2 regions of the Paenibacillus sp. FSL P2-0089 genome follow, and region 2 is predicted to be linked to the other one. Evidence: a T-box and tRNA genes for the amino acid it is inferred to sense, from the RefSeq annotation. Region 2 holds a T-box; the other holds one or more tRNA genes.
The links. A T-box is a leader RNA that pairs with one kind of tRNA and senses whether it is charged. The one in region 2 lies ahead of lysS (lysine--tRNA ligase), so its partner is inferred to be a tRNA-Lys.
Positions count from the first base shown of each region.

Region 1: it has a tRNA-Lys gene. The T-box ahead of lysS (lysine--tRNA ligase) is inferred to sense a tRNA for this amino acid. The anticodon was not compared.

Region 1 covers NZ_CP152006.1:7,489,217-7,504,900, forward strand. The annotation lists gene NST69_RS32070 (DUF2508 family protein) at 1-266, shown strand, start outside; gene NST69_RS32075 (pro-sigmaK processing inhibitor BofA family protein) at 295-561, shown strand; rRNA gene NST69_RS32080 (16S ribosomal RNA) at 865-2,425, shown strand; rRNA gene rrf (5S ribosomal RNA) at 2,550-2,666, shown strand; tRNA gene NST69_RS32090 (tRNA-Ile) at 2,714-2,790, shown strand; tRNA gene NST69_RS32095 (tRNA-Ala) at 2,887-2,962, shown strand; rRNA gene NST69_RS32100 (23S ribosomal RNA) at 3,210-6,136, shown strand; tRNA gene NST69_RS32105 (tRNA-Ser) at 6,219-6,310, shown strand; tRNA gene NST69_RS32110 (tRNA-Met) at 6,335-6,411, shown strand; tRNA gene NST69_RS32115 (tRNA-Val) at 6,421-6,496, shown strand; tRNA gene NST69_RS32120 (tRNA-Thr) at 6,530-6,605, shown strand; tRNA gene NST69_RS32125 (tRNA-Asp) at 6,624-6,701, shown strand; tRNA gene NST69_RS32130 (tRNA-Phe) at 6,728-6,803, shown strand; tRNA gene NST69_RS32135 (tRNA-Tyr) at 6,808-6,890, shown strand; tRNA gene NST69_RS32140 (tRNA-Lys) at 6,902-6,974, shown strand; gene NST69_RS32145 (helix-turn-helix domain-containing protein) at 7,140-8,222, shown strand; gene ugpC (sn-glycerol-3-phosphate ABC transporter ATP-binding protein UgpC) at 8,332-9,453, shown strand; gene hprK (HPr(Ser) kinase/phosphatase) at 9,685-10,623, shown strand; gene lgt (prolipoprotein diacylglyceryl transferase) at 10,636-11,667, shown strand; gene ppaX (pyrophosphatase PpaX) at 11,676-12,335, shown strand; gene NST69_RS32170 (acyltransferase) at 12,332-12,823, shown strand; gene NST69_RS32175 (acyltransferase family protein) at 12,823-13,980, shown strand; gene gntK (gluconokinase) at 14,072-15,625, opposite strand.
Region 2 covers NZ_CP152006.1:3,352,516-3,368,199, reverse strand. The annotation lists gene NST69_RS13945 (ATP-binding protein) at 1-454, opposite strand, end outside; gene NST69_RS13940 (GNAT family N-acetyltransferase) at 483-1,307, opposite strand; gene NST69_RS13935 (HAMP domain-containing sensor histidine kinase) at 1,337-2,623, opposite strand; gene NST69_RS13930 (response regulator transcription factor) at 2,610-3,290, opposite strand; gene NST69_RS13925 (ABC transporter ATP-binding protein) at 3,320-4,102, opposite strand; gene NST69_RS13920 (FtsX-like permease family protein) at 4,137-6,488, opposite strand; gene NST69_RS13915 (alanyl-tRNA editing protein) at 6,638-7,810, opposite strand; gene NST69_RS13910 (GNAT family N-acetyltransferase) at 7,814-8,248, opposite strand; gene NST69_RS13905 (TSUP family transporter) at 8,272-9,036, opposite strand; gene NST69_RS13900 (NUDIX domain-containing protein) at 9,066-9,500, opposite strand; gene NST69_RS13895 (YebC/PmpR family DNA-binding transcriptional regulator) at 9,590-10,309, opposite strand; gene lysS (lysine--tRNA ligase) at 10,404-11,963, opposite strand; T-box leader at 12,072-12,338, opposite strand; gene NST69_RS13885 (hypothetical protein) at 12,619-13,029, shown strand; gene NST69_RS13880 (5-methyltetrahydropteroyltriglutamate--homocysteine S-methyltransferase) at 13,459-14,577, opposite strand; gene NST69_RS13875 (LysR family transcriptional regulator) at 14,593-15,525, opposite strand; gene NST69_RS13870 (phosphodiester glycosidase family protein) at 15,651-15,684, opposite strand, start outside.

The DNA.
Region 1 (15,684 bases), 3.6 Mb from region 2:
TGGGTTGGTGGAGTACCAAGTGGCTGAGCGGGAATACGGATAAGGAAAAGGCAGTGCAGACGGAAGAGGAATGGGGGACAGTATACCAAGAGGTACGTAAAGCGCAGTCTGAATGGGAGCGGGCTTACCTGATGTTTGATGAGGCGCTGGGCCAGGATCAGATTGACTATGCAATCTATATCCTGGAGGCGGCTGAGCGCAAATATCAGATACACCTTAAGGATGCCAAGCGGCTGGGGCTTAACCGGAGCCAGCTGCAAGTATGAACAGACTGAGTCAGCGAGGAGGAGAACAATGCTAAGAACTGTTGCGATGGGTGTTCTGATTATATCTGCAGCGCTGCTGGTCCTGATTGTATTCAGGAAAAGACTGGGCTGGGCTTGGTTGAGTGTATTTGGAACCCATCTTATATTGGCGGCGCTCGGGATTTATATCGTTAATTTCTCAGGAGTTGTAAGCGATCTGCACATTCCGCTTAACCCTACAACCATAGGTGCTGTAACCATTCTTGGGCTACCGGGAGTGGCGCTGTTATTGGGATTAAAATTAACTTTGTTTTAGAGGTTGACGAAGGCTCCTGATTCATGATACATTAAGTCTCGGCCCTTTGGACAGGAGATCTTCGGATCACTTGCTGGAAGCTAAAGCGAAAAAAGAAATTAAAAAAACGCTTGACTGAAACAAGGGTGCTGTGATATATTATAAAGGTCGCTGCTGAGACAAACATCAACGACAAAAGATGAGACATTGATCTTTGAAAACTGAACAACGAGTGAGTGGGAAATCACTTCGGTGAGATCCAAAAATGAGAATGTAAATTCTCGTCAGATGTTTCAAAATGAGCAATCGCTCTTTCTAAATACCAATTTGGAGAGTTTGATCCTGGCTCAGGACGAACGCTGGCGGCATGCCTAATACATGCAAGTCGAGCGGAGTTTGAGAGGAAGCTTGCTTCCTTTCAGACTTAGCGGCGGACGGGTGAGTAACACGTAGGCAACCTGCCCTCAAGCCTGGGATAACTACCGGAAACGGTAGCTAATACCGGATAATTTCTTTTTTCTCCTGAGAGAAGAATGAAAGGCGGAGCAATCTGCTGCTTGGGGATGGGCCTGCGGCGCATTAGCTAGTTGGTGGGGTAACGGCCCACCAAGGCGACGATGCGTAGCCGACCTGAGAGGGTGAACGGCCACACTGGGACTGAGACACGGCCCAGACTCCTACGGGAGGCAGCAGTAGGGAATCTTCCGCAATGGGCGCAAGCCTGACGGAGCAATGCCGCGTGAGTGATGAAGGTTTTCGGATCGTAAAGCTCTGTTGCCAGGGAAGAACGTCCGGTAGAGTAACTGCTACCGGAGTGACGGTACCTGAGAAGAAAGCCCCGGCTAACTACGTGCCAGCAGCCGCGGTAATACGTAGGGGGCAAGCGTTGTCCGGAATTATTGGGCGTAAAGCGCGCGCAGGCGGTTATTTAAGTCTGGTGTTTAAACCTTGGGCTCAACCTGAGGTCGCACTGGAAACTGGGTGACTTGAGTACAGAAGAGGAAAGTGGAATTCCACGTGTAGCGGTGAAATGCGTAGATATGTGGAGGAACACCAGTGGCGAAGGCGACTTTCTGGGCTGTAACTGACGCTGAGGCGCGAAAGCGTGGGGAGCAAACAGGATTAGATACCCTGGTAGTCCACGCCGTAAACGATGAGTGCTAGGTGTTAGGGGTTTCGATACCCTTGGTGCCGAAGTTAACACAGTAAGCACTCCGCCTGGGGAGTACGGTCGCAAGACTGAAACTCAAAGGAATTGACGGGGACCCGCACAAGCAGTGGAGTATGTGGTTTAATTCGAAGCAACGCGAAGAACCTTACCAGGTCTTGACATCCAACTAACGAAGCAGAGATGCATCAGGTGCCCTTCGGGGAAAGTTGAGACAGGTGGTGCATGGTTGTCGTCAGCTCGTGTCGTGAGATGTTGGGTTAAGTCCCGCAACGAGCGCAACCCTTGACTTTAGTTGCCAGCAGGTGAAGCTGGGCACTCTAGAGTGACTGCCGGTGACAAACCGGAGGAAGGTGGGGATGACGTCAAATCATCATGCCCCTTATGACCTGGGCTACACACGTACTACAATGGCCGGTACAACGGGAAGCGAAGCCGCGAGGTGGAGCCAATCCCAGCAAAGCCGGTCTCAGTTCGGATTGCAGGCTGCAACTCGCCTGCATGAAGTCGGAATTGCTAGTAATCGCGGATCAGCATGCCGCGGTGAATACGTTCCCGGGTCTTGTACACACCGCCCGTCACACCACGAGAGTTTACAACACCCGAAGTCGGTGGGGTAACCCGCAAGGGAGCCAGCCGCCGAAGGTGGGGTAGATGATTGGGGTGAAGTCGTAACAAGGTAGCCGTATCGGAAGGTGCGGCTGGATCACCTCCTTTCTATGGAGAATCGTCTTCTGCAACGAAGACATTCAAATCGGAAGCTTCGCTTCCACAATAGAACCTTCGGGTTCGGACACTCACTCGTGTTCAGTTTTGAAAGAGCAAGTCTCTTTCGTATGCGTTTGGTGGCGATAGCGGAGGGGTTCCACACGTACCCATCCCGAACACGACCGTTAAGCCCTCCAGCGCCGATGGTACTTGGACCGAAGGGTCCTGGGAGAGTAGGACGCCGCCAAGCGAACAATCAATTCATTGATTGCTTCACTACTGCAAGTTTTGTTATATGGGCTTTTAGCTCAGTTGGTTAGAGCGCACCTCTGATAAGGGTGAGGTCGGTGGTTCGAGTCCACCAAGGCCCACCATATAACAATCTAGAATTGAATAGCAAGTACCGGGGTCCCCGAAAAGTAATCGGAATTAACCTCGAAGCTACACCTCACTTTTTGGGGTGATTATATGGGGCCATAGCTCAGCTGGGAGAGCGCCTGCCTTGCAAGCAGGAGGTCAGCGGTTCGATCCCGCTTGGCTCCACCAAAACTTCTTTACAACAGTATATGCACATCGTCTGTTATTCCGAACATCACAGTCGTGATTGTTTCATAATAACAGCAACTTGATCCTTGAAAACTGGATACCGAAATGAATTTGCGTTTTAGAACATTCCTTTAAGCTGAACTTGTGTAAACAAGTTTTGAATTAATGGCGATGCTACGATGATCTTGATGGAAATACAGACGTTGAAGAAATTCATTGTCCGATATTTTCCTGACGGAAAAATCGAGGTTAAGCTACTAAGAGCACACGGAGGATGCCTAGGCGCCAGGAGCCGACGAAGGACGTGGCGAACAACGAAACTGCCTCGGGGAGCTGTAAGCAAGCTTTGATCCGGGGGTGTCCGAATGGGGAAACCCAGCTGTGGTAATTCGCAGTTACTCGTATCTGAATACATAGGATACGCAGAGGCAGACCAGGGGAACTGAAACATCTAAGTACCCTGAGGAAGAGAAAACAATAGTGATTCCGTCAGTAGCGGCGAGCGAACGCGGAACAGCCTAAACCAAGGGGCTTGCCTCTTGGGGTTGTGGGACGTCTCACATGGAGTTACAAAGGAATAGAGTAGGCGAAGAGGTCTGGAAAGGCCCGCGATAGAGGTAAAAGCCCTGTAGCCTAAACTGTGTTCTCTCCGAGACGGATCCCGAGTAGTGCGGGGCACGTGAAACCCCGTATGAATCCAGCAGGACCATCTGCTAAGGCTAAATACTACCTGGCGACCGATAGTGAAACAGTACCGTGAGGGAAAGGTGAAAAGCACCCCGGAAGGGGAGTGAAATAGAACCTGAAACCGTGTGCTTACAAAAAGTCAGAGCCCTCTTTATGGGTGATGGCGTGCCTTTTGTAGAATGAACCGGCGAGTTACGTTTAACATGCAAGGTTAAGGTGAGAAGCCGGAGCCGCAGCGAAAGCGAGTCTGAATAGGGCGACTAAGTATGTGGACGTAGACCCGAAACCGTGTGATCTACCCCTGTCCAGGGTGAAGGTGCGGTAACACGCACTGGAGGCCCGAACCCACGCATGTTGAAAAATGCGGGGATGAGGTGGGGGTAGCGGAGAAATTCCAATCGAACTCGGAGATAGCTGGTTCTCCCCGAAATAGCTTTAGGGCTAGCCTCGGTGAATGGAGTGGTGGAGGTAGAGCACTGATTGGGTGCGGGGCCCGCAAGGGTTACCAAGCTCAGTCAAACTCCGAATGCCATTTACTTCTTGCCGGGAGTCAGACAGTGAGTGCTAAGATCCATTGTCAAAAGGGAAACAGCCCAGACCATCAGCTAAGGTCCCCAAGTGTGTGTTAAGTGGGAAAGGATGTGGAGTTGCACAGACAACCAGGATGTTGGCTTAGAAGCAGCCACCATTGAAAGAGTGCGTAATAGCTCACTGGTCGAGTGACTCTGCGCCGAAAATGTAACGGGGCTAAACACACCACCGAAGCTATGGCTAGATGCTTTGCATCTGGGGTAGGGGAGCGTTGTATGTAGGTTGAAGGTGTACCGTAAGGAGCGCTGGACAGCATACAAGTGAGAATGCCGGTATGAGTAACGAAAAGATCAGTGAGAATCTGATCCGCCGAAAGCCCAAGGTTTCCTGAGGAAGGCTCGTCCGCTCAGGGTAAGTCGGGACCTAAGGCGAGGCCGACAGGCGTAGTCGAAGGACAACAGTTTGAAATTACTGTACCACCGTAATCCGCTATGAGCGATGGGGTGACGCAGGAGGGTAGTGACGCGGACTGATGGATGTCCGTCTAAGCAGTGAGGCTGGTGTGCAGGCAAATCCGCACATCGTAAGGCTGGGCTGTGATGGGGAGCGAAAATTATAGTAGCGAAGGTCATGATCTCACACTGCCAAGAAAAGCCTCTAGTCAGGAGAAGGTGCCCGTACCGCAAACCGACACAGGTAGGCGAGAAGAGAATTCTAAGGCGCGCGGAAGAACTCTCGTTAAGGAACTCGGCAAAATGACCCCGTAACTTCGGGAGAAGGGGTGCCTCGGTAGGGTGAATAGCCCGAGGGGGCCGCAGTGAAAAGGCCCAAGCGACTGTTTAGCAAAAACACAGGTCTGTGCGAAGCCGCAAGGCGAAGTATACGGGCTGACGCCTGCCCGGTGCTGGAAGGTTAAGGGGAGCGGTTAGGGGTTAAACCCGAAGCTGTGAACCGAAGCCCCAGTAAACGGCGGCCGTAACTATAACGGTCCTAAGGTAGCGAAATTCCTTGTCAGGTAAATTCTGACCCGCACGAATGGCGTAACGACTTGGGCGCTGTCTCAACGAGAGATCCGGTGAAATTTTAATACCTGTGAAGATGCAGGTTACCCGCGACAAGACGGAAAGACCCCATGGAGCTTTACTGCAGCTTGATATTGAATTTGGGTACGATCTGTACAGGATAGGTGGGAGCCGTGGAGGCAGGAGCGCAAGCTTCTGCGGAGGCGCCGTTGGGATACCACCCTGATCGTATCTAGGTTCTAACCTAGTGCCCTCATCGGGTACGGGGACCGTGTCAGGCGGGCAGTTTGACTGGGGCGGTCGCCTCCTAAAGAGTAACGGAGGCGTTCAAAGGTTCCCTCAGAATGGTTGGAAATCATTCGCAGAGTGCAAAGGCATAAGGGAGCTTGACTGCGAGACCTACAAGTCGAGCAGGGACGAAAGTCGGACTTAGTGATCCGGTGGTACCGCATGGAAGGGCCATCGCTCAACGGATAAAAGCTACCCTGGGGATAACAGGCTTATCTCCCCCAAGAGTCCACATCGACGGGGAGGTTTGGCACCTCGATGTCGGCTCATCGCATCCTGGGGCTGAAGTAGGTCCCAAGGGTTGGGCTGTTCGCCCATTAAAGCGGTACGCGAGCTGGGTTCAGAACGTCGTGAGACAGTTCGGTCCCTATCTGTCGTGGGCGCAGGAAATTTGAGAGGAGCTGTCCTTAGTACGAGAGGACCGGGATGGACGTACCGCTGGTGCATCAGTTGTTCCGCCAGGAGCATGGCTGAGTAGCTACGTACGGACGGGATAAGCGCTGAAAGCATCTAAGCGTGAAGCCCCCTCAAGATGAGATTTCCCAGTATGTAAGACCCCTTGAAGACGACGAGGTAGATAGGTTGGAGGTGGAAGTGCAGCAATGCATGGAGCTGACCAATACTAATCGGTCGAGGGCTTATCCAAAATTTCTAACACGCAGATTCGTTTCGGATTCAGTTTTCAGGAATCAATTTCCTGTGCGGATTTACATGGCTACCATTAATTTGGAGAGATACCCAAGTGGCTATAAGGGGACCCTCTGCTAAGGGGTTAGACTGCGTAAGCGGTGCGAGGGTTCGAATCCCTCTCTCTCCGCCATTATAAATCCAATACTTGTAGTGTGGCGGCGTAGCTCAGCTGGCTAGAGCGTACGGTTCATACCCGTGAGGTCGGGGGTTCGATCCCCTCTGCCGCTACCATACATACCCGGAGGCTTAGCTCAGCTGGGAGAGCATCTGCCTTACAAGCAGAGGGTCGGGGGTTCGAACCCCTCAGCCTCCACCATTTTTATGTTCGAATTGTATTGCCTTACACCGTGCCGGTGTAGCTCAACTGGTAGAGCAACTGACTTGTAATCAGTAGGTTGGGGGTTCAAGTCCTCTCGCCGGCACCATTTTTAAGAGCAAATTGTGGAACCGTGGTGTAGTTGGCCTAACATGCCTGCCTGTCACGCAGGAGATCGCGGGTTCGAATCCCGTCGGTTCCGCCATTTTTTTTGTTTTTAGGTTTGTTTATGGCTCGGTAGCTCAGTCGGTAGAGCAAAGGACTGAAAATCCTTGTGTCGGGGGTTCGATTCCCTCCCGCGCCACCATCATGGAGGCTTAGCGAAGTGGCCAAACGCATCAGACTGTAAATCTGCTCACGTACGTGTTCGGTGGTTCGAATCCATCAGCCTCCATCCCTTTTTAGGAGCCATTAGCTCAGTTGGTAGAGCACCTGACTTTTAATCAGGGTGTCGAAGGTTCGAGTCCTTCATGGCTCATCTTAAGTCAAACGGTCATCACTTTAGGGTGGTGGCCTTTTTTGTATTTTGATTCATGATACAAGTATGCTCGTAAGCGCAAATTCCGCATTTTACAGCAAAATATGATAAAATAAGCGAAAAAAGCAAAAGTGGTGGAGAATGGTGATGATGGATAGTGAGGGTTTGCGTCAAAAATTGGAGCAACTCACCGGAAAGAGGACCGGAATCAAGCAGCTGGGGAGACAGCATTCCGCTTCACTTTTTGGCATAAGTACGGATAAGGATCAGGAACTGCCGGTCATTCATGAGGGTTATCTCTGGATTCCCCTATATGAGAATGATGGCCGTGTTACAGCAGTGTGGGTGGAGACAGAGGGGCTGTCGTCGCTGGAGCTGGAGCTGGTGAATTATGCCGGACGCAATTTTGCGGTAGCGCTGAAGGCAACCGGGTTCAAGGAAGAAGGGGAGATGGAGGCGCGGCAGCTTAGCGGCTGGCTGAATGCCCAACTGGAGCAGGAGAAGGACGATGCGGAGATCCCGGATGAAATCTCGCTGAAGGGCCGGCTGTTCGGAGATATGATTCCGTTCATGCTGGTAAGCGAGAATGTTCATAATCCGCAGATGACGTATCGCTCCTTAATGAAGCTGCTGCGCAGTTATTTCGAGAATGATGTATTGCTGGTTCCCCTGCAGGATAAGGAATGGTTAATTTTAGCCCGTAAGGAACTCCTCACAGGCGGAGATGATAAAGAGGATGAGGAAGAGAGTGCTGAGGATTTGCTGTCACAGACTTCTATGGGGCTGCATGAACTGATTGCCAGCGAGTGGGTTGGCGTCTTCCATCTGGCCGTCTCTCCAGCCATTATCCCGGTTAAAGGTCTGACAGGAGCAGTCGCCTTGCTGCGGGAGACCATTATTCTTGGCCGTATCTTCCAGGTAGGTGATTATATTCATCTGCCGTGGGAGCTGCACATGGAGCGGCTGGTTAACAGTATTCCGGATGACCGGCGGAGACAGCTGCTGGGCCAGATCGGTGATTACACGGCGGTACTGGCGGATAAGGAAATGCTGCTGACGCTGGAGAGTTTTTTTGAAATGGACTGCAATGTCAGTGAAACCGCCAAGAAGCTGTACATTCACCGCAACACGCTGCTCTACAGGCTGGACAAGATTAAACAGGAGACGGGGGCCGATGTCCGCAGCTTTGGGGATGCCGCTATTGTGAAGCTTGCCATGTTATTGTATAAAGTGACGAAAAGAAAATAGGTTTTTTGTGAACCTTGCAAATAGCCATGAGGCCGGCTCTGGGGTAAGATAAGTGTACAAGAAAGCGTTTGATTTTCTAATCCAATACTAGACTCGAGGGGGAAATACAATGGCAGGCGTACGTTTAGAGCATATTTTCAAAAAATACCCGGGTTCCGATAAAGCAACAGTAATCGATATCAATCTTGATATTAAAGATAAGGAATTCCTCGTACTGGTTGGTCCTTCCGGTTGCGGTAAATCCACAACCCTGCGTATGATCGCTGGTCTGGAAGAAATCTCTGAAGGTAAAATGTACATTGGTGACCGTGTAGTGAATGACGTTGCTCCTAAAGACCGTGATATCGCGATGGTATTCCAATCCTACGCCTTGTACCCGCACATGAGTGTATATCAGAACATGGCTTTCGGTCTGAAATTGCGCAAAGTGAAGAAAGAAGAAATCGACAAGAAAGTGCGCGAAGCAGCGAAAATCCTGGATATCGAGCACTTGCTGGAACGCAAACCTAAGGCACTGTCCGGTGGTCAACGTCAACGTGTCGCTCTCGGCCGCGCAATCGTCCGTGATCCACAAGTCTTCTTGATGGATGAGCCTCTTTCCAACTTGGATGCTAAACTTCGTGGTCAAATGCGTGCTGAAATCACTAAGCTGGTGAAACGCCTTGAAACTACTTGTATTTATGTAACGCATGACCAGACAGAAGCAATGACGATGGGTGACCGTATCGTAGTTATGTACGATGGTATCATCCAGCAGGCGGCTTCCCCTGAAGAACTGTACAATGAGCCTACGAACCTGTTCGTAGCCGGATTTATCGGTTCCCCTACCATGAACTTTATCAACGGTACTCTTTCCGAAGTGAACGGCGCTGTCCGTTTCCGTGCAGAGAACCTTGATGTTGAAGTTCCAGGCGGCAAAGCTACAATCCTGCGTAACAAAGGCTTCATCGGTAAAGATGTAATCATGGGCGTTCGTCCAGAAGACATTCATGAAGAGCCAGTGTTCCTGGAAGCTTCTCCTAACACAATCTTCACTTCGATGGTTGATGTTACGGAAAACCTTGGTCATGAAATGCTCCTCTACTTGAGCGGTCTTGGCAATAACACTGTAATTGCACGTGTAGATGGACGTTCCACTACCCGTGAAGGCAGTAAGCCTAGATTGGCCATCGACATGAACAAAGTCCACATCTTCGACAAAGAATCCGAACTTAACGTTCTGCTGGGATAAGATCTCTGCAGGGTGAACATAGTTTATAATGAAGAAAGCCGCCTGGTTAGGCGGCTTTTTCTTGTAATGATCATGGTGGAATGGAACGATAACCGCTGGGGTTAAGATTGCATTCACTGGCATAATCCATTAAGATAGCAGGAGAATTACCTGTAGCTGGAATGGATAAAGATGTAACCGGTATGCGGGGAAGCGGCATAAGCCGCGGGTGACGAAAGGACGGACACATATATGGCTAAGAAGGTAAAAGTATCGGAATTGGTGCAGCATTTTCAATTAGAGGTAGTATCCGGACATGAAGGTCTGAAAAGACCGATCACAGTGGATGATTTGAACCGTCCCGGGCTGGAAATGGCCGGTTATTTCGAATATTATCCGGAAGAACGTGTGCAGCTACTAGGCAAAACAGAGCTGGCTTTCTTCTCTATGCTCTCAGAGGAAGAACGGAAAAGCCGGGTACGCGGTATCTGTAACGACAATACCCCGTGTATCGTCATTACTCGTGCGTTGGATGTACCTCAGGAGCTTGTAGACATCAGTAACGAGAAGGGACTTCCTGTGCTCCGCAGCTCCATGGCGACCACGATTTTCTCAAGCAGACTGACCAGCTTCCTTGAGGGCAGACTGGCACCGACTGCAACAATTCACGGTGTTCTCTGTGATGTGTATGGGGTAGGGATGCTGATTACAGGCACCAGCGGCATTGGTAAAAGTGAAACCGCTCTGGAACTCGTTAAACGCGGTCATCGCCTGATTGCCGATGATGCGGTAGAAATCCGCCAGACCTCGGATAATCAGCTTCATGGTACCGCACCGGAATTAATCCGTCACTTGCTGGAGATCCGCGGTGTCGGGATTATTAATGTTATGACGCTCTTTGGAGCAGGCGCTATCCGTAATCACAAGCGGATTACTCTGGTGGTCAGACTGGAAGCCTGGCAGCAGGACAAGCAGTATGACCGACTGGGACTGGATGAGGAGACGACACGGATTATTGATACCGATGTGCCGCTGGTTACCATCCCTGTCCGTCCGGGACGTAACCTCGCTGTCATTATCGAGGTGGCTGCGATGAATTACCGGCTCAAGCAAATGGGCTTTAATGCCGCGCTGCAATTTACGAATAAACTTACCGCCACCATCTCAGAAGATATGGATGATCTCGATTAGGAGTGTGAGAGCATGTTTTATTCACTAGCGATTGACCCGATTGTCTTCTCGATTGGATCACTGCCGGTTCACTGGTATGGCCTGATTCTGGGTCTTGGTGCGCTTACCGGGCTTTTCCTATGTATTCAAGAAGGCAAACGCTTCAACATTCCTCAGGAGTTCTTCATGGATATGTTGCTGTTGGGCTTGCCATCGGCTATTATTGGGGCGCGGCTATACTTCGTAGCCTTCAAGTGGGAAGACTATAAGGATAACCTGCTCGATATCTTCAAGGTCTGGAATGGCGGTATTGCGATTTATGGCGCCCTGATCGGCGCGATTATCTGCGGGATTATTTATTTCCGCTATAAAGGCTATCCGTTCTGGCGCATCGTGGATATCTGTGCTCCCGGACTGCTTGCAGGCCAGATGATCGGACGGTGGGGTAATTTCATCAACCAGGAAGCCTATGGCGGTGTGGTAGAGGAATCGTTCCTGCGGGATAAGCTGCATTTGCCGGACTTTATCGTTAATCAAATGTACATAGGGGATGCTTTTCACCATCCGACCTTCCTGTACGAATCACTCTGGAGTCTGCTGGGCATTCTGCTCCTCATGGTGCTGCGCCGCCAGAAGTTCGTCCGTGCCGGAGAAATCTTCATGTCCTACTTCATCTGGTACTCCATCGGCCGCTTCTTCATTGAAGCTCTGCGTACGGACAGTCTTGCCTTTGACGGCAGCAGCGGTGTGGCAGCCTTCATTAACGGGCTGTGGAGTCCAATGAAGTGGATGGGTTTCGAGCAAGGCTATCTTGACCCGGCTTACGGGAATATCCGTATCTCTCAGCTGCTCGCGCTGCTCATTATTGTGGCCGCCATTGCACTGATTATTGTACGGCGGGTAAGCGGACAGCCGAAGGCTCATTACCTGGACCCGATCATTAGCACCAAACCGGCAGCAGCGGATGCGGTAGTTCCAGAGAGTGCTGTGAATACGCCTCAGAAGCCTTCTCAGCCAGTTCAGCCGGTGGAAGATCCCTCTAAAGATAAGGAAACAAAGGAGTAATACAATCAATGATAGAATGCGTGTTATTTGATCTGGACGGAACGATTGTGAATACGAATGAGCTGATCATCAATTCGTTCATGCATGCGCTGAAGGAGAATAACCTGCCGGCGCTGACCCGGGAACAGATCATTCCCTTGATGGGAACTACACTTCAGCAGCAGCTAGGCGCATTCTCCGGCCTGGAGCTGAAGGATATAGGCGTGCTGGAACGGTCCTACCGTTCGTACAACAATGCGCATCATGATGAGCTGGTCCAAGCTTTTCCCGATGTGAATGAGACGATGGAGGAGCTGCAGCGCCGGGGAATCAAGCTTGGGATTGTGACCACGAAGATCCGGCCTAACACATTGAAGTCACTGGAAATGTTCGATCTGTTGAAATATATGGAGACGATTGTTACGGTGAATGATGTGACTCATCCGAAGCCGCATCCGGAGCCGGTGCTCACGGCAGTGGCCAATCTGGGTGTTGATCCAGCCAAGACACTGATGGTGGGGGATAGTGCTGTCGATATTCAGTCTGCCAAGGCAGCAGGTGTGCTTGTAGCAGGGGTAGCCTGGTCGCTTAAGGGTGAGGCTGTACTGCGCACCTATGAACCGGATTACATCATCCAGGAGATGAAGGACTTGTACTCAATTGTGGAGCAGGAGACTATGCAGCCGTGAGAAAGATAACCCGTTATCCCGTGGAGGGGCATAATTCGCTCTGGCATATTTACCGCACGGTCAGCCCGTGGAAGGGTGTGCGCAACTTTATTTTTATCCAGATTGCCCGTTATTGCCCGATTCTGCCGCTCAAAAACTGGATTTACCGCCGGGTGCTCGGGATGAAGATAGGCAAGCATACTGCGTTTGGACTTATGGCGATGGTGGATGTTTTTTTTCCGGAGAAGATCTCTATTGGGGAGAACACGGTTATCGGCTATAACACTACAATCCTGGCCCATGAGTACCTCATCAAGGAGTATCGGCTGGGTGAAGTTATGATCGGCGAGAATGTAATGATTGGGGCTAACACGACTATTCTCCCTGGGGTTACGATTGGGGATGGGGCTACGGTTGCGGCGGGGTCGGTGGTTCACAAAGATGTTGCTGCCGGTTCGTTCGTCGGGGGGAATCCGCTCCGCGAGCTGCGTAAACAGGAGGAATCATAATGGCTCAAAAGGAAAGAATTCCACAGCTAGATATTTTTCGGGCAATCGCTATTTTTGCGGTAATCGCCATCCATGCCACTTCACGCACGTTGGCTGAGACACTGGGCACTTCCATGTTCCCTCCGTTTCTGTTTATTAACAAGTTCAGCCAGTTTGCGGTGCCTTCCTTTATATTCTTAAGCGGGTTCGTCCTGTTCTACAATTATATTGACCGTCCGCTGGGCGGGAAGGTACTGGCCAAATTCTACAGCCGCAGACTGATCTATATTATTGTGCCTTATCTTGTGTTTACGGTGCTGTATTTTGGACTGAAAATGACGTCCGGTCATACCTGGGGGATGCCTCTTCAGGAGATGGGCGGGAAGTTCTTCAAGTATCTATGGACGGGTACGGCGTATACACATCTCTACTATATCATCATCATTATCCAGTTCTATCTGCTGTTCCCTTTGATACTCTGGTGTCTGCAGAAAGTCCGGCATCTCGCGGCCTGGGCACCTGTAATCGGGCTTGCGTTACAGTGGGGCTTCGTGCTGCTTAACAAATATATGGTGAACCATGGGTATTGGCAGCTGTCCAAGGGGAGTCTAGCCATTACGTATTTCTCGTATTTCCTGCTAGGTGCGGCGATTGCGATCTACTACAGCTCCTTGAAAAAGTGGCTGGTTCCCTCCCGCGAAGGCTGGCGTTCCGGTAAAGGGACAAGCTGGGTGGTACTATGGCTCTTATGGGCGGCTGCCGGAGCTTACCATGTGGTCTTGTGGTATAACAACTATACGAAGAAAACAGTAATCAATAGTCTATGGTACGAAGGGTTCTCGAACCTGCATGCCTTGCTCTCTTGTCTGGTACTGTTCCAGCTGTCCTTCCTGCTCTACGGGGCAGGACGCAGCGTGCTGAGCAGACTGCTGCTCTCGGCCGGGGCATGCTCCTTCGGTATCTATCTGCTCCATCCGCTGCTGCTGTTCATGTACCGGAAGCTGCCGTTCCACGGCGGATCGCTGGCCTATACGGCAGCAATAGCGGGCGGCTGGCTGGTGGCCCTCCTGGGCTCCTGGCTGGTGGTTGCGCTTGCCTTCCGTTATGTGAAGCCGGCCTGGATGGTGTTCGGCTCTGCACCGCAGAAGCCGGCAGCAGCGCCAAAGGCGACAGTGTAGACTTAGGTTTGGTAATATATTGAAAGCGCCGGCTGGCCGCATCTGCGGCTGTCCGGCGCTTTGCTGTAAGCAGGCGGTTCTGGAAAACACGTTAGCCGGGCTGTTCCCCCGCCTGCTCGCGCTGGAAGTCGGCGATAGCCTGATACTGATCCTCCAGACTGCGGGATACCGAGATGAAGATGGGCAGCAGCTGTTTGTAGGCTTTGGCGTGGGCAGTAACCGGCTCATGCCGGTGAGTGGAGCCAATCATGCTGAAGACAGCATCCAAGGAATCGATCCGCCGGATGGCGTATAATCCCAGTACAACAGCGCCGAGGCAAGAGCTCTCGAAGCTCTCAGGGACGACTACCTCCTGATCGAAAATATCCGCCATCATCTGCCGCCATAGCGCCGAGCGGGCGAAGCCGCCGGTAGCCAGGATTCTAACGGGCTCGCCGATACATTCCTCCATGGCCAGCAATACGGTGTACATATTGAAGATGACACCTTCAAGCACCGCACGGATCATATGCTCCTTACGGTGATTCATGCTTAACCCGAAGAAGGAGCCGCGGGCATCAGGATTCCACAGCGGTGCGCGTTCTCCGGTCAGATACGGATGGAAGAGCAGTCCGTTGCTGCCGGGCGGCACCTGCTCGGCGATCCGGGTTAATACTTCGTAGGGATCAATGCCCAGGCGCTTCGCCGTCTCTACTTCAGAAGCAGCGAACTCATCACGCACCCAGCGGAAGAGCATCCCCCCGTTATTCACGGGGCCGCCAATCACCCAATGCTTGTCTGTCAGGGCGTAGCAGAAGATCCGTCCTTTGGGATCGGTCAGCGGATGGTCAACTACAGTACGGATGGCACCGCTTGTGCCTATCGTTGCAGCGATTACCCCCGGCTCCATTGCCCCTACGCCCAGGTTGGACAGAACGCCGTCACTGGCGCCTACTACAAACGGAGTGTCCGTGAGCAGACCGAGCTTTCCGGTAAGCTCCGGAAGCAGGCCCTGCAGGATATGGGTGGTCGGGACCGGACGGGATAGCCGCTCTGGAGTAACACCGGCAATCCGGAGCGCCTCCTCGTCCCAGTCGAGCTTCTCCAGATTGAACATGCCGGTGGCAGAGGCGATGGAATGGTCAATCACATATTCTCCGAACAACCGGAAGAAAATATATTCTTTGATGGAGATGAACTTGTAGGTCTGCCGGAACAGCTCGGGCTGCTCCTCGCCCAGCCACATCAGCTTGGTGATTGGAGACATAGGGTGTATAGGCGTTCCTGTCCGCAGGTAGAGCACATGTCCATTCAATTCATCCTTCAACCGCCGGGCATAGCGGCTGCTCCGGTTATCAGCCCAGGTGATACAGGCGGTCAGCGGCTTACCCGCAGGATCTACAGCGATGACGCTATGCATAGCGGAGCTGAACGAGACCAGCAGAATGGATTCAGGTGTTGCAAGGCTCTCCTGCATGACCGCTGCTATGGTATGAATCACGGCTTCCAGAATCTGCTCCGGGTCTTGTTCTGCAACAGAGGGGGAGGGCTGATGCAGTGGATAGCCCTGATTGCTCTGAGCGACAATTGTTCCGTTCTCTTCAAAGAGGACAGCCTTCGTGCTGGTGGTTCCAATATCAACGCCAATCATATAGGATGTACTCAAGCCGTCAGTCCTTCTTTCTGCTTCTGAATTAGATACCGGGAATACTTAATGGAGGAAAT
Region 2 (15,684 bases):
CCTGCCCCTTCTGTAAATCTGCGATTTGCCGGGTCAGCACTACATCGAAGCTCTTTGATTTTCTAAGGATAGCTGTGCTCCGTTCACTACTCGCTATACGCGAATACAGCAGCTCATCGGGCAGATTGAAATATACCAGCACACTAACCAATCCCTTCTGGTGAAACCAATCCAGCATTCGCAGTCGGCCTTCCCTATTGGAGTTATTGTTACACATGATGATGTGCTTCTCCGATTCATGGACGGCATAATCCACTAACGTTCGGGTCAGAGCGTCCTTGAGCGTATTCGCCCCTTGCTTGGGCAGCAGACTTTCGTACCGGGTATTGATGAATTCAGCAACATCATCCCGGTCAATAACAACCGATTCAGGTAAGCGCCGCTCTAATTCTCTACCAAATGTGGTCTTCCCGCTATGCGTTTTACCGACTGTAAGGATTGCTAACCTCTTCATCAATACCGCTCCTCTACGTTAATAGGTATTATCCTTCCATGACAAAAGCAAATACCGGATAACTCTCCACCGGCTCGAAGCCAAGCCTCAGCGCCAGCTTATGTGAAGCCACATTTTCATGAGTTGTTTCCCATAAAGGAAGCATTCCCTGAACGAGATAGTGACTAATTAACGATACAGCGGCGAGTGTAGCATAGCCCTTCCCGCGCTCCGATTCTGCATAAGTATCTACATCAATGAAGTACCTGTTATTCACGCTGAAGCCGTTATTTTTGCAAATAGAGACCACTTCATCCCTGATCTTCACTACAGCACCAGTGGTTGTCAGCCCAATGAACCTGTCCTCTCGTACAGACCCCTTATGGGTGAGCACGGGAAATTCCTCGTAGGCGACAGATAGATCTCCATCCAAGGGGATAGCAGCACGCCTGTTTTTTAGCTGAACAAATCGTTCGCTATTGAACTCATAGACCGACTCCATATGTCTGTCTACGCTCAGCCCGGCAATCTCAAGCGTCAACAGTTCCGTCCATGAATCACTATCATCCGTATAGATCTCGAACCATTTCTCTTGCCTCTGCTGGCAATCAGGTACGACTACCGTCTGCAAAAAAACCATCAGCTTCAGCCGGTTGATCTCAGTACTGATATCTCCGGCAGCATACATCCATCTCCCCGTAGCCCATACCACAGCCAGTGTCGGCGCTTCCGTATAATCAGCAAATACCCGCCCGGGATAATTCTCCAGCAGGACGGATAAGGCGGGAAGGTGATGCTTTTTACCGGCATAAAAATCATAAACTGCAGCAAAATCCTCAGGTTGCAGCTCCAAAAGCTTATTCAGCTCATTCATTACGCTTCCCTCCATGTATGTATCTCACTTCAATACCGCAGCACCAGTACAAACCGCATACCCCGCTCAAGCGGCTCCGCGAAGATATCGCCGCCCATCTTCTGCAGCAGCTGCTTGCAGATGAAGAGGCCGAGGCCATTGCCCGGCTTGCCGTCCGCATTGGACCCGCGCCAGAAGCTGGTGAAGATATGGGGCAGCTCGCTCAGGAGCAGCGGCTCTCCCGAATTCTCGATCACAATCAGCTGGCGGTAATCCTCCTCGCGGAAGGTAATAGAGATCGACCTGCCGTCTCCATACTTAATGGCATTCTCAATGAGATTATTCAGCACCTCATGCAGCCGTTCTTCGTCTCCAAGCAGCAGCTTGTCCTGATAAGCACCTGCCGTGAGCTCCACCTTCAGCAGCTCCAGCCGCTCCTTATGGTTACGGATGACCTTGCCGACCAGCCCGCTGAGATAGAACTCTCCCGGGGCCACCTCTATATTCTGCAGAGAAGAGACGGAAGCGGTGATGATATCGCCGATCAGCTGCTCCATTTGTTCTGCTTGCTGACCAATCAGCCGGGCGGCCGATTGCCGCTTGACTTCGCTGTCATAGAGGCCGTCCGCCAGGGCGCTGGCGTAGAGCCTGATCGTGGCGACTGGGGTTTTAAGCTCATGCGAGAGGGACGCGATCAGCGTCTGGCGGTCCTTTTCCAGGCGGAGATTCGTCTCTTTCTGGGCATCCAGTGTCTGCCGCAGCAGGTCCAGCCCCCACACGAACCGGCCGAAGTACCGGCTACGGTGCTCCTTCATACCTATGCTCAGCTGGCCCCTGGATAACTCATAAGGCAACTCCTGCAGAGTATGGAACGGCCGCAGAATCTGCTTACGGATGTAGAACAGCAGCACCATCACGGCTCCAAGCGTCGCCAGCAGGAACAGATCCAGAACTAGAAACGCATGAACATCCGACCCGGGCATCCGGTAAGAGAACCTTAAGTATCCTGCGATTTGCTGATCCGCATACAAGGGCTTGACCATGAATTCATTGCTGTCCTCCACCCCGATACCGGCAAAAAAGCGCTGAACCTCATCCGGCCCCGCCTCCTTCCCGATCCAGCTTAAGCCGTTCACGTAGGTATACCTGTTCAGATCAGGCAGCAGTTCCTCCGGAGGAATTCCTCGCTGCACCTGCTCATAGATACGGCCTATCTCTATCCGGTAAGCCTTCCCGGCCGTCCCTGTCTCCCTGGAGGATACATATCCATTAAGAGCCGCTATGAACGTCAGCCCGAGAAGTAACGCCCAGAGCATCAGCCTGTTAAATGCCTTCATATTTATATCCCACTCCCCAGATGGTAACGATGCGCCTTGGATCTTTGGGGTTATGTTCGATTTTGTCCCGCAGCTTGTTCATATGTACGGTCAACGTGGACGGCTCACTGAAGCTGTCTGCCCCCCATACCTGCTGGAACAGCCACTCCTTGCGAAGCGCTTTGCCCTTGTTGCTCATCAGCAAGACCAACAGCTCGTACTCTTTGGCTGTCATCCCTAGCGGCTGGCCGCTTCTATATACTACTCTTGCGGTCTGATTCACTGTAAGTTCGCCATCCGTCAGCAGCAGCTTGTTCTCGTTCATCTCATAGCTCCGCCGAAGGTGCGCCTTGACCTTCGCCGTCAGCAGAGGAGCCGAGAAGGGCTTCTCCAGGTAATCGTCCGCACCCAGCTCAAGCCCGATAATCTTGCTCTCATCCCCGTGGCGTGCGCTCATGATCAGAATCGGCAGATTGAACTTCTCCCTGGCGATTCTGCATACGGCGAAGCCGTCCAGCCCCGGCAGCATAATATCGAGCAGCAGCAGCTTGACGGCATTCGTCTCCAAATAAGCCAAGCCCTCTTCCGCAGAGGCCATACTGCATACAGAATATCCTTCCACCTGCAAAAAATCCTTCATCACCTCCGCCAGCTCCGCATTATCCTCAATGATCAGAATATCCGCCACGGCTCTCTCCTCCTGCTGCTTGCAGCTTCCTACCAGCCCATCTCCATCAGCCAACCGGTCAGGCTGCGTTCACGTTCCCTCGGACCTTGCTCCGGTATATATTTGCCCAGCACATGCTCACCCTGAATATTGCCATCTACCATATACAGCACCTTATCACTCTGCGCGGCTACCTTCACATCGTGAGTAACCACCATCAGCGTTGTTCCTTCCCGGTTGATCCGGCAGAGCTCGGACATGACCTCCTGTGCGGCTTTGGAATTGAGCGCACCTGTCGGCTCATCCGCGAACAGCATAGCCGGCTTGTTGATGAGCGCCCGGCAGATGCAGGCCCGCTGCAGCTGTCCGCCGGACACCTCTGTAATGTCATGGCCCGCTGTCTCCATAATGTTCAGCTTCCGCATCAGCTCATCGGCATATTGATTCACCTCGCTGCGGCTGCGTCCCTGTCCGCCTCTCTTGCCGCTCAGCGACTCATAGCCTGATAGAATAATATTATCATAAACCGAGAGATTGCTCAGCATATGCATCTGCTGGAAGATGAAGCCCATTTTGTGCAGCCGCAGTTCAGCCATGCCCTTCTCAGAGAGCTGCGAGAGACTCTCCCCGTCAAAGACCACCTCGCCCGCCGTAAGGCGGTCCATCCCGCTGACGGTATAGAGCAGCGTAGACTTGCCCGAACCGGACGGCCCCATGACAGACACGAACTCCCCGGCATGAAGCGAGAAATTGATATTCCGCAGCACGTTATTCTGACTTTTATTGACGATATAGGTCTTACATAGGTTGGTTACTTCCAGTACTGCTGCCATTTCGCCACTCCTTCTTTTCTTTTAAAATATAAGCCTATTCCTTATTCATATTCCATATCTGCACACGCTTGATCTGGCCGCAGCTGGTGTACACTGCCAGCATGACCACGGCAAGGATCAGCAGCGGATACAGTAGATAGACCTGGAGCGGAAGAATATTTAACTGGAGGCTGGTCAGTCCGAAGATCCGGAAAATGAGACCCAGCAGGCGGCTGCCTAGGGTGTTCGCAGCGATTACGCCCAACACCAGCGAGACGGACATAATAATCAGAATGCGCAGCGCCTGCCACCGCCGGATCGCGGCATTCGTGAAGCCGATGCTTTTCATGACAGCAATGCCGTGAACCTCCTTCGCAATCATCAATCGGACGAACAGGCTGGTGATGAAGAACGTAATGAGGCAGATGATAGCCGTAAGCAGCCCATTGATGCTGTGAAGCTGGCCCATGAAGCCGCCCGTGATCTCTCCCAGCAGTTCAAACGAGGTTTTGAAGCCTTGTTCCGGGAATTGCTGCTGAATTTCCTTCATCATCCCTGCCTTCGCTTGCTCCGGGGCATGGAGTTCGCCGGAGAACATGTAAGCGGGTATTGTCTTCAGCTCATAGTCCCGTGCAATCCAGACCGCGTACCCTTCGTTGGAGATACTTTGAAACAGTCCGCTGATCATGAAGGTCCCCTGAACCCCGCCGATTTCAAAAGTAATATTATCGCCCACCCGCTTCCCGTATTTCTCGGACATGATGGTTGTAATCGCAATTTCATTCTTCAGGAGCGGGGCTGTCCCTTCCAGAATCTCAACAGATCCGTTCTGATCATTCTTCTGGCCGTTAATCCGCCGGTTGGCTTGCCCGTTATCGGAGATATATTTGGTACTTACCGTATAATTCGCTGTAAGCGTGACCTCGAAGCCCTGATCCTTCAGCCGCTTGGACAGGAGTGCCTTGTCCTGTTGGATCTTCTCAACGGGTTTCTCTGCCACGACGGTTGAGCTATAAAAATCCGCACCAATTGTACCTAAATATTCCAGGAACTTAGGCGTTACAATGGTATTGGTCAGATTGACCGGGATCAGAATGATCGCGGAGCTTAGGATCAGCGTCAGGATCAGCGAAGTGTAGCTCTTGAGCCGGTTCAGCACATCGCTCAGCGCGAGGAAGAACGGGGGCGGGATGAAACGGATTTTATGTAAAAGAATGCGCCGGGACGCCTTGAAGCGTTCACCGGTCTGGCCTTGCCGGATTGCATCGATGGCCGATGCCTTGTTAATCTTGCGCATGCAGAGTAAGCAGAACAGCAGAATGAATGCGATCATAACCACCGTGCTAAGCGCCGAGATCATTATATTGGTGCTGCCTCCGGGTAAAATCATATACTGCGAGGTTTTGCGGGACATCAGCGCAGTCAATGGGAGACTGATGCCGAGTCCAAGAACGCCGCCGAGACAGGCCAGCCCTGTATATTTTGTCAGGTAGAGCTGCTTGATCGCCCGGTTCCTGAACCCGATGGCCTTCATAACGCCAATCTCCTTGTATTCATCCTGCAGGGTGGAGACAATGGTGAAGCGCAGGGTCAGAAAAGCAATGAAGATCAGAAACACGCTAATTGCAAACATCATGGCTGAGATCATCCGGTCCGTCATATAAGTCATCTTGACCAGCGCCTTATCCACCTCGAAGCTGATAGGCAGATCACTGTTCGCAAAAGAAGATGATATCTCAGTAGACGCTACACCCGGTGCCGCCACGAAGCTCCATAGATTCATCCGTTTATCTTCGGGCACCAGCTTCTCTATTTCCTTGAAATCCTCTGCTGACAACATGAGGCGCTTTAGTCCCAGCAGATCTGCCCCCATGAACGCATCCTTGAAGTAACCGTTCACCGTGAACGTTCTCGTAATCTCACCGAACGTAAGCTTCAGCTGCTCTCCCGGTACGATACCGCTGCTTAGCATCAGGCTGGCCGGAAGACCGATCTCCCCTGGGCGAAGCGAATATCGCTCATTGTCTTCACCGAAGACCAGGTTCACCTGCTCAGGAATGGCGGACAGCACGAAGCTTACATTTCCCGAGAAGCTCTTGCGGCCTTCAGGCATCGTAACCTGATTCAGTAAGAGATTGAGCTGCCGTTCTGTATAAGCTGTCTCCACCTTCTTTTCCTGCTTGACCCAGTCTTCTACTGCCGAGTTATAGCCAGGGTCATTGGCCAGCGTGATATTAAGATCCGCCACCTTGCTGGCTTCGATGAAACTGCCCAAGGCGCTGGAGGTGGAATACATCAGGCTGGAGCTGCTTGCAGCTAGTGTGGAGGCCAGGATGATGAGGATCAGCAGAACGGTATTCATCACCTTTTTACGCCGCAAATCCTTTTTTAGAATAGTCAGGAACACGTTAATTTTCTCCCTTCGTCAAGCTCTGTCCTGATTATAAGACTTCAAATGTTAAATAATCCTTAAGTCGGTCCAATCCTTGCTTACCCTATGAAAACAGCAAAAAGAGCTACGGAATAAACGCTCCATAGCTCCTTAACTGCCCTGCCTCAGAATTGCCCTTTAGCAAAATTGTAAAATGCCAGTGCGTCTTCCCATGCCGGGAATCCAGCCTGAGCCAGCTTGTCGCTGCCCCCGCCCTTGCCCTGGTATCCGCCCAAGTGAGCCTTGAAGAAGGTGCCACACGAGAAATCCGCAGATCCGCTATGCGCGAGTACCGCCTTATTCTCCGCCGCACTCAGCAGCAGCACCGGAAGGTCGGTCAGCGCCGTCAGCTTCGCAGCCAGACTCTGCAGATCCTTAAGCGTTCTCCCGTCCGACATATGCGTGAGCACCCGGCTGCCCTCTTCCATAGAAGCTAACAGGTCCCGGGCCAGATAGCTGTCGTTCTGCTCCTTCACGGCAGCCAGCTCTGCTACCAGCAGCTTCTGCTCCTGCTCCCATTTGCTGATCCGGTCCATAATTTCGTCCTTGTTCGTATTGAATTTGGCCGACAACAGACTCAGGATTTGCATTTGATCGTTGAATTCCGCAAGCGCCCGGCTCCCGCATTTGAAGGTAATCCTGATATTGCCCTTCTGCTTCTCGGACCGCAGCAGCTTGATCATCCCAATCTCCCCTGTCGAAGACACATGGGTGCCGCCGCAGGCGTTATGCTCTACACCTTCAATCTCGACAATCCGGATGTCCTCCGTTACCTTAGGAAGCTTCACCAGCGGCAGCTTGGCCATTTCCTCTGCGGTCACGAAGTAGCTGGTAATTGCGCGGTTCAGATAGATCTGACGGTTCACCTCCTGTTCAGCCTCCGCCAGCTGCGCCGCAGATAGTTCCCCCAGATCAAGATCAATCGTGGCATAATCGCTGCCCAGGTGGAAGCTCAGTGTCAGTGCCTGATACAGCTCGCGGAATACCGCCGATAGCAGATGCTGGCCGCTGTGCTGCTGCATATGGTCGAATCTCCGGCTCCAGTCGATGGCGCAGTCTACTTCAGTCTGCCCGGGAAGCTGCGCTACTTTATGCAGTACCTCCTGATCCTCCAGCACCACATCCAGTACATTAATTCCGCCGATGGTTCCCGTATCGCATGGCTGTCCGCCGCCGTGCGGGTAGAAGGCCGTCTCCGCAAGCGTCACATAGCTCCCGTCTTCACGCTCTATCGCGGAAGTGATCACGGTACTCCATTCTTGAATATAAGCTGAATCATAATATAGCTTCTTGGTCATCCCTTAAGCTCCCCCATTCGCATCCGTTGCAGGTCCGAAGAACTTCTCCATGACCACGTAATCCTTGCCGCCTTTGCTGAACACTTCATCCGTTCTCTGCATGCCGAATTTCTTGTAAAAGCCTGCCTTGTACGTTCTGGCATTACAGAAAATCCGCCGCACCCCCGCCAGCTCCGCTTCCGCAAGAACCGTCTTCAGCAGCTTGCTGCCATAGCTCTGGCCCTGCTCCAGCTCCAGGGTAGCGAATTTGCGGAACTGCGCATCTGTGCCGTTGACGAACAGGGATAACACAGAAACCAGACGATCCCCCACATACAGCCCGTAATGCTTGCCTTGATCGTCATCTGCCAGCTTAATATAATCCGGCTCCCGCTCGGGCCACATGACTTCATGCCTAAGCTTCCAGACTTCTTCCTTATGTATAAGCTTGATCTCCATCTCATCCACTCCATTAGTTGTGCTTAATGCATCGTATCCCATATTTGCTTGCCGATCAATATGACAGTGACTGTAATGAATAACGGCCGAATATACGCTGCCCCTTTGCGGATCGCCATCCGGGAGCCGACAATGGCTCCAATCACCATCGGAATCCCCAGAATCAGCCCGTGGGTGTAACTGACAGAGCCCAGGGCAATGAATGTAAGCAGGCTTGTGATGTTGCTGGCGAAATTCAGGATTTTGGCGTTGCCTGCGGCGGTGACAAATTCAAACCCCATCATCAGAAAAGCGAAAATCAGAAACGACCCCGTTCCCGGGCCGAAGAACCCGTCATAGAAGCCGATTATGAGCGCTGCCATGCTTCCCGCCAGACGTAATTTACCGTTGCTGGCAGAGAAGGTGGAGACGTCTCCCCAGGCTTTTTTGAACAAGGTGTAGATTGTAATGACCACCAGCATCACGATCACCAGCGGCTTCAGGAACTCGGAAGGCACCTGACGGACAGTCAGCGTTCCGGCCATCGCTCCAATGATCGACAGCGGGATCAGCGTCCGCACCAGCTTGAAATTGATTTTGCCGGAACGCACGAACGAGGCGGTGCTGGTCAGCGAGCACATCGAACCGGCCAATTTACTGCTGCCCAGCAGCAGCGGAAGCGGAATCCCTACCGCCAGCAACGCCGGAATCGCGATCAGTCCGCCGCCGCCCACTACAGAATCAATTAATCCGGCCAGAAATCCGCATACCACCAATATAAGAACCATACTGAGCGTCCAGTCTTCCATTACTGCGCCATCCCCCCCGCTACTCTAATCTAATTCCATCCGTGAGCGGCATACCAGACGCCGTTCCTGAATGTATTCCAGGCCTCCTGTACGAACGGGATGATATTCTCCGGCAGCGCATCCACCGGGAACCAGCTTACCTCATCGCATTTGTCCGGCTCCATGTTGTGGATCTCTCCGGTCCACTGCTCCGCCCTGAAAAAGAAATCCACCCGCTCATCCCCGGAGGTCCGCAGGTGCATCGTTCCGATCAGGGTAAGATTGGCGGGAGCTATAACCGCACCGCATTCTTCCCGGACCTCGCGGATGGCGGCGGTATGCAGCGGCTCGCCGCCATCCAGCTTCCCGGCAGGCAATCCATACTCCCCGTCATGATGTCCCGTATTCTTCCGTCTCAGCAGCAGGACTTGTCCGTCCTTAATCAGAAAAACATGAACCACACTGACTAATCGAAAGACTTCCATTCCAATTCTTCCTCTCCATTCTCACTCCCGAAAGAATAAGCGGACAAGCCTGGAAATCGGCTTGCCCGCTTATTCAAGTTACCGCTATTCTATTCTTCAGAATCCACGTTGTGGTAGACCTGCTGCACATCGTCCAATTCTTCGAGCGCATCGATCAGCTTCTCGAACTGTGCCTGTGCATCTTCAGGAATAGCTACGTAGTTCTGCGGGAGCAGTGTCAGCTCCGCTACGGTGAATTCCGTGATTCCCGCGCTGCGGAAGGCTTCCTGAACCGCATGGAACTGATCCGGCTCAGCATACACGATGACCGCCTCGTCCTCTTCCAGCACATCGCGGACATCCAGATCTGCTTCAATCAGCAGCTCCATCACCTCATCCGCTGATTTGCCTTCTACCCCGATTACCGCTGTCGGATCGAACATATACGTAACCGATCCGCTGACGCCCATGTTGCCGCCGTTCTTGCTGAACGTGGAACGGACCAGCGGAGCCGTGCGGTTGACGTTATTCGTCAGCGCATCGACTACAATCATCGAGCCGCTTGGACCGAAGCCTTCATAGCGCAGCTCAACGTAAGTCTCATCGCCGCTACCCTTGGCTTTCTCCAGGGCACGGTCAATAATCGCCTTCGGTACATTGTAGGTCTTGGCACGCTCCAGAACGACCTTCAGCGCCCGGTTGGATTCCGGATCAGGCTCGCCCTTCTTCGCTGCAACATAGATTTCTACCCCGAACTTGGCGTAGACCTTACTTGTATTCGCATCCTTGGATGCTTTCTTTTCCTTAATATTATTCCATTTACGACCCATATCGTTACCGCTCGCTTTCCAACATTTGATTAAAAACAGTCTTGTATATTATACCTCTGTTCGATCTATCCCGTAAAGGGCAGTCCACACTCCTTCACAATTCGAGCAAATTCAGCATCCGCTCCGTTCCGGCTGCCTGAATCAGCCAAGGCAGACGAGGCCCCTCCTCTGCACCAAGCACCAGCTGATAGATGATGGTGAACAGTCTTTTTTGTTGGATGCGCATCGTCTTTTTGTCTTCATGATGGCAAATGGCGTAGATTTCGGTCATCCGCTGCGTCTCGTCCAGCTCCCTGCTCCGCAGCAGACTGCACAAGCTCCGCAGCCATCTCAGTTCTCCAGTAAGGGAGTGATAATATGCATAGTTGGGCGAAGCTTGGATCGTCACCAGCTTGTGCGGCATCCAGTTCCTAATCCAGTATTCCGCACGGTCCGCCACCCTCTGAAGCCGGAGTTCATCAATCTCCACATTATTTCTGTTGAACATCTCCCGGAGCCTTCCCCTGTCGAAGTTGATTAAGGGAAGCAGACTGGCTACCTGGCCGAAGCTAACGTTGCTTCCAGCACTCACCGGGGAGTCGCTTCGCAGAGACAGCTCCAGCGCACCTGCAAGATCGCCCGTTAGCCTGCCTGCCCGTGCTCCCGCAGCATACCGCTCGAACTCCGCATAGTTGCGCAGCACATCCTCATCCAGCCCGATATGAAAGGCGGCATTCGGCTGGTATTTGGCGAACAGGAACAGGATGTTCTCAGGGGCATAGACCTCTAGCAGATCATCTGGAGTGTAATTGTGCCCGGAGGAGCTGGACATTTTGGCGAAACTGCCTTTAATACTGATGAATTCATATGGCTCATACATGGGCGGCGAATACCCGTAGATCTGCTCTGCGATTACCGCAGCCACATTATAGCTTCCTGTCTCTGACGAATGATCCCGGCCTCCCGGCTCGAATACGACCTGCTCCTGCTGCCAGCGCATCGGCCAGTCGATTTTCCAGTGCAGCTTGATATTGTCCGCCTGCGGAATATGTACAGTATCGCAATGACCACAGCCGCAGTGGTAAGCCACGGTCTCCGCCGTGTCGTCGTAGTCCAGAATGGTGGTCGAGTCTTTGCCGCATTGCCCGCAATAGAGATGGATGGGATAGAATGCCGCCCGCTCATCCGCTGAACTCCCACCTGTCTTGAACGACATCAGGATATCGTAAATCTCTCCCCGGCGGCGCAGGGCGTGCAGAATTTGCGGATAATAACGGCCTGACTGGTATTCCCGGCTCTGATAAATGAACTCCGGCTCAATCTCAAATACCTGGAGCGCCTGCTCGAATTCCGACTCGAAATGTGCCGCATACGAAGCATGACAGCCATACGGACAAGGCACCTTCGAATATGGCAGCCCAATATACTGAGCGAAGCCGGGATCGATATGGGCCGGAACTTTACGAAACCGGTCGAAGTCATCCCACGAGAAAATAAACCGCACCTCCTTCCCCGCCCGCCGCAGCGCCTTCGCCACAAATGCAGTCGTTACCACCTCGCGGAAATTCCCGATATGAACGGACCCGGACGGACTGATCCCAGATGCACATACATACGTCTGCCGCTGCGGATGCTCCGCGATTAACCGGTTTGCAATTTTTTCTGCCCAATGCACAATGAATCACCTCTACTGATAGTATGAATCTTACTTGGAGCCTGCTTGACTGCGCTCGGAGCCGCCCGCCTGTGAACGCAAAAAAGCTCCCGCCCTCAAGATCAATATCTTGAGGACGAGAGCTTGGATAAGCTTCGTGGTACCACCTCTGTTCACGGACAAGTTGCCTGATCCGCCTCTTCGGGTACGGCCATGACGCTTATACCCTATCTCTGTAACGGGAGAACCCGGCATACCATCCTTGGACACTTGTGCCCAATTCCCTATGCAGCTCGGAGACTTTTTTCAGATCAGGCGCTTCGCTGCTCCCTTTCACCACTCTGGAGCTCTCTGTAAACGCTGCCGCCTGCTTACTCTTCTCTTCATCGCTTGTTGCTGTAAGTTATTATGTGCAATAATACTGCGGGAGGGAGAATGTGTCAATTACTAAGTTTAAAATAACCTTTAATAGCTGTCAGGGATTTCGCTTGAGCATCTCGAACCAAAGACAGAACTCCAGAAAATTCATCACCCTAAGCCCATGCCATACTTTTCTTCGCTATTTTTGATAAAATCATAAGGAATACATAGCAAGCTCAGTTTTGTTAATAACTTCTGCATTAGGTGGGTCAAGTCTCTTCTTATCGGTGTCCTGAACAAAAAAGGAGGATTATTCATGAAAAAAAATCTATTCTTCACCTTCATTAGCTTTTTATTTCTTATTGCTTGTTCTTCTCAACAAAAATATTCTAACGTGAATGAAGCCATAATGTCCCTTGAAAAAAACATTACACAAATTGAATCACCTGACGACTACATTCTTGAGGGTATTAAACCTGTTAGCTATAAACTGAGTAATGAGGAAATTATAAAAGTTTACACTCTCGGATCGGAGGAGAAACAAGAAAGTGGATTAAAGCATTTTGAAGAAAGTATTCAGCTTCTTAGTTCCCACGCACCAATTGTCTACCAATCTGGAAAATATTTAATTCTGTATTACCCTCTCGTCGATTCAAAAACTCGAACACCCAAGCTAAACGAAACAGAGTTTGGAGTAAAAATAGAAAACGCTCTCAACAGTATGTAACAGTAACAGTAAAAAATCACGATTCAGGTCTATGCGACTATTAGAATCGAATGCCTCGGCTCATATGGCCAAACGATCAGTGCTCTTCGGAGGGCTACTTGTGATTAGATGCACGCCTTATAACGTTCTATTGATCTACAACTGCAATCACACAGAACACAAGCCATCCGCAGCAAACAAATGGAATAACGTATCTTATTTCCCTCGTTTCTAATAGTTTCAGGTAAACAAGTGGAAAAACAGCAACTACTGGATCGGGATATACCACTATGGCGGAATATGGGAGAAATTAAGTGTCGTTTATCCAACTGCTGCCCCGGCACAGCCATACATATCATCAGCAAGTGGAGAAAATCCATCTATCCTCCGCCCGTAGCCTGGCGATCCCCGCAAAAAGGAGGATCGCCCCCGGCAATCCTCCCCACTCACTTACACCCAAACCTCATTCGCCGTCTCAATCACCAGCCGCAGCTTATCCCACTGCTCTTCTTCCGTCAAAATATTGCCTTCCTCCGAAGAGGCGAAGCCGCATTGTGTGCTAAGACACAGTTTGTTGATGTCTACGTACTGTGCAGCTTCTTCGATCCGCGCGATGAGCTGCTCCTTGCTCTCCAGGCCGCCATGCTTGGTTGTCACCAGTCCCAGTACAACGAATTGGTCCCGGATGAAGCGCAGCGGCTCGAAGTCGCCGGAGCGTTCATTGTCGTATTCGAGGAAGAACGCGTCCACGTTCGTATTCGAGAAAAGCTCCTCGGCGACCGGCCCGTACCCGCCGGCGGCGAACCAGGTGGAGCGGAGATTGCCCCGGCATACATGCAGGGCAATGGTCATGTCCGCCGGGCGGCTGGCAATGCTCTCATTAATCAGCCGGACGTAATCTTTTGCCAACTGATCCGGGTCAACGCCCCTGCTGCGCAGATGAGCACGATGTCTGCCGCTGCACAGCGTCCCCCAGGTGGTATCATCCAGCTGCAGATAACGGCAACCGGCATCATAGAAGGCCTGAATCGCCGTCCGGTACACCTGAATGATATCTCCGTACAGCGTTTCGGTATCGGAATAAATCTCGTTTCCGTTATACTCCTGCACGAAATGGAACAAAGAGGGTGAAGGAATCGTCATTTTGGCCAGCGTCTCTCCGGCCATCTGCTGCAAGGTACGGAATTCCGCGACCATGGGATGGTCCCCGAAGGCGATTTTACCGGTAATTCTGAAGCTCTCCGCCCGGTTCGTCTGCTCCTTGGAAGCGCCGGGAGTACCGCCAAGAGTGATCTTTCCAGTACCCTCAATCCCCAGGAAGAAGTCCAGATGCCACCAGGAGCGGCGGAATTCGCCATCGGTCACAGCCTTCAGCCCAAGCGCCTTCTCCTGCTGCAGCAGCTTTCCAATCTCTATATTCTCAATCTCCGCCAACTGTCCCGCGGTTAGTTCACCTTCCGCATGCAGGCTGCGTGCATTCTTGATCTCCTCTGTACGCAGGAAGCTCCCGACAATGTCGTAACGGAAGGGCGGTGCATTTCTTGTCGATCCGATCACTGGACTGCTCATACGTCCCTCCTGCTCTTATAGTAAGAAAGATTCAAGCTCGAAAACATTACCCGACACCAGATCATTCAGAATATCAATATATGTAGACATAATCTCACTCGGTTTGCGGTCCTTGTGGGCAATCCAGCCGACAGAGAACACTTCCTTGCTGTCAAAAGGGATCGTAATCAGCCCCGCATCATCCAGCTCAGAGGCCATAATCCCGGTCCCCACGGTATACGAATCACTTCCGAGCAGCAAATGAGTCAGTGTGGCCCGGTCAGTCACCTTAATATTCTTCTCAATCTGCGTGAAGCTAAGCATCTCCTCCGAGAAATGCAGCGAGTTGTTATCACCCTGCTCAAAAGTAATGTAAGGATATGGATGAATGTCCTCGGCCGTAATTCTCTCTTTTGCAGCCAAAACATGCCCTTCCCGCACATATACATGCGGATTCGTATTGAACAGCGGGGTGAACTTCAGGTTCCCGTCACTGAACAGCTTGTTCATGATCTTGTAGTTGCTCTCGTTGATATACAGAATCCCGATGTCGCTGCGCAGGGTACGCACATCCTCGATGATCTCATAGGTCTGCTTCTCTCTCAGGCTAAAATTGTATTCCTGCACCTTGCTCTCCTTCATCAGCTTCACAAAAGCATCCGTAACAAACGCATAATGCTGTGTAGATACCGAGAAATAGATCGGGCTGCGCTTCTTGCCGGTATAGCGGTTCTCCATGAATTCAGTCTGCTCAATAATCTGCCGGGCATAGCCCAGGAATTCCATGCCTTCCGCCGAGATGCTGATCCCACGGTTATTCCGTTCGAAAATCGTGATGCCAAGCTCGTTCTCCAGCTCCTTGATAGCATTCGAGAGGCTGGGCTGCGACACAAATAGCCGTTTGGCCGCTTCATTCATAGAGCCGCTGTTCGCAATCTCAATTGCGTAGCGGAGCTGCTGCAAAGTCAAACCTTTCCCCCTCCGATCATGGACTTCACCTGGCAGGTTCAGCAAAATAAGAATTTACTTGTTATCCTAGCACACCTGCCGCGTCTGATCTACTATTGATTATGAAGCAGGGAACCTAGCGTATGTTACTGGGTGCGCTTCTTGCCTGCGTCGATCTTG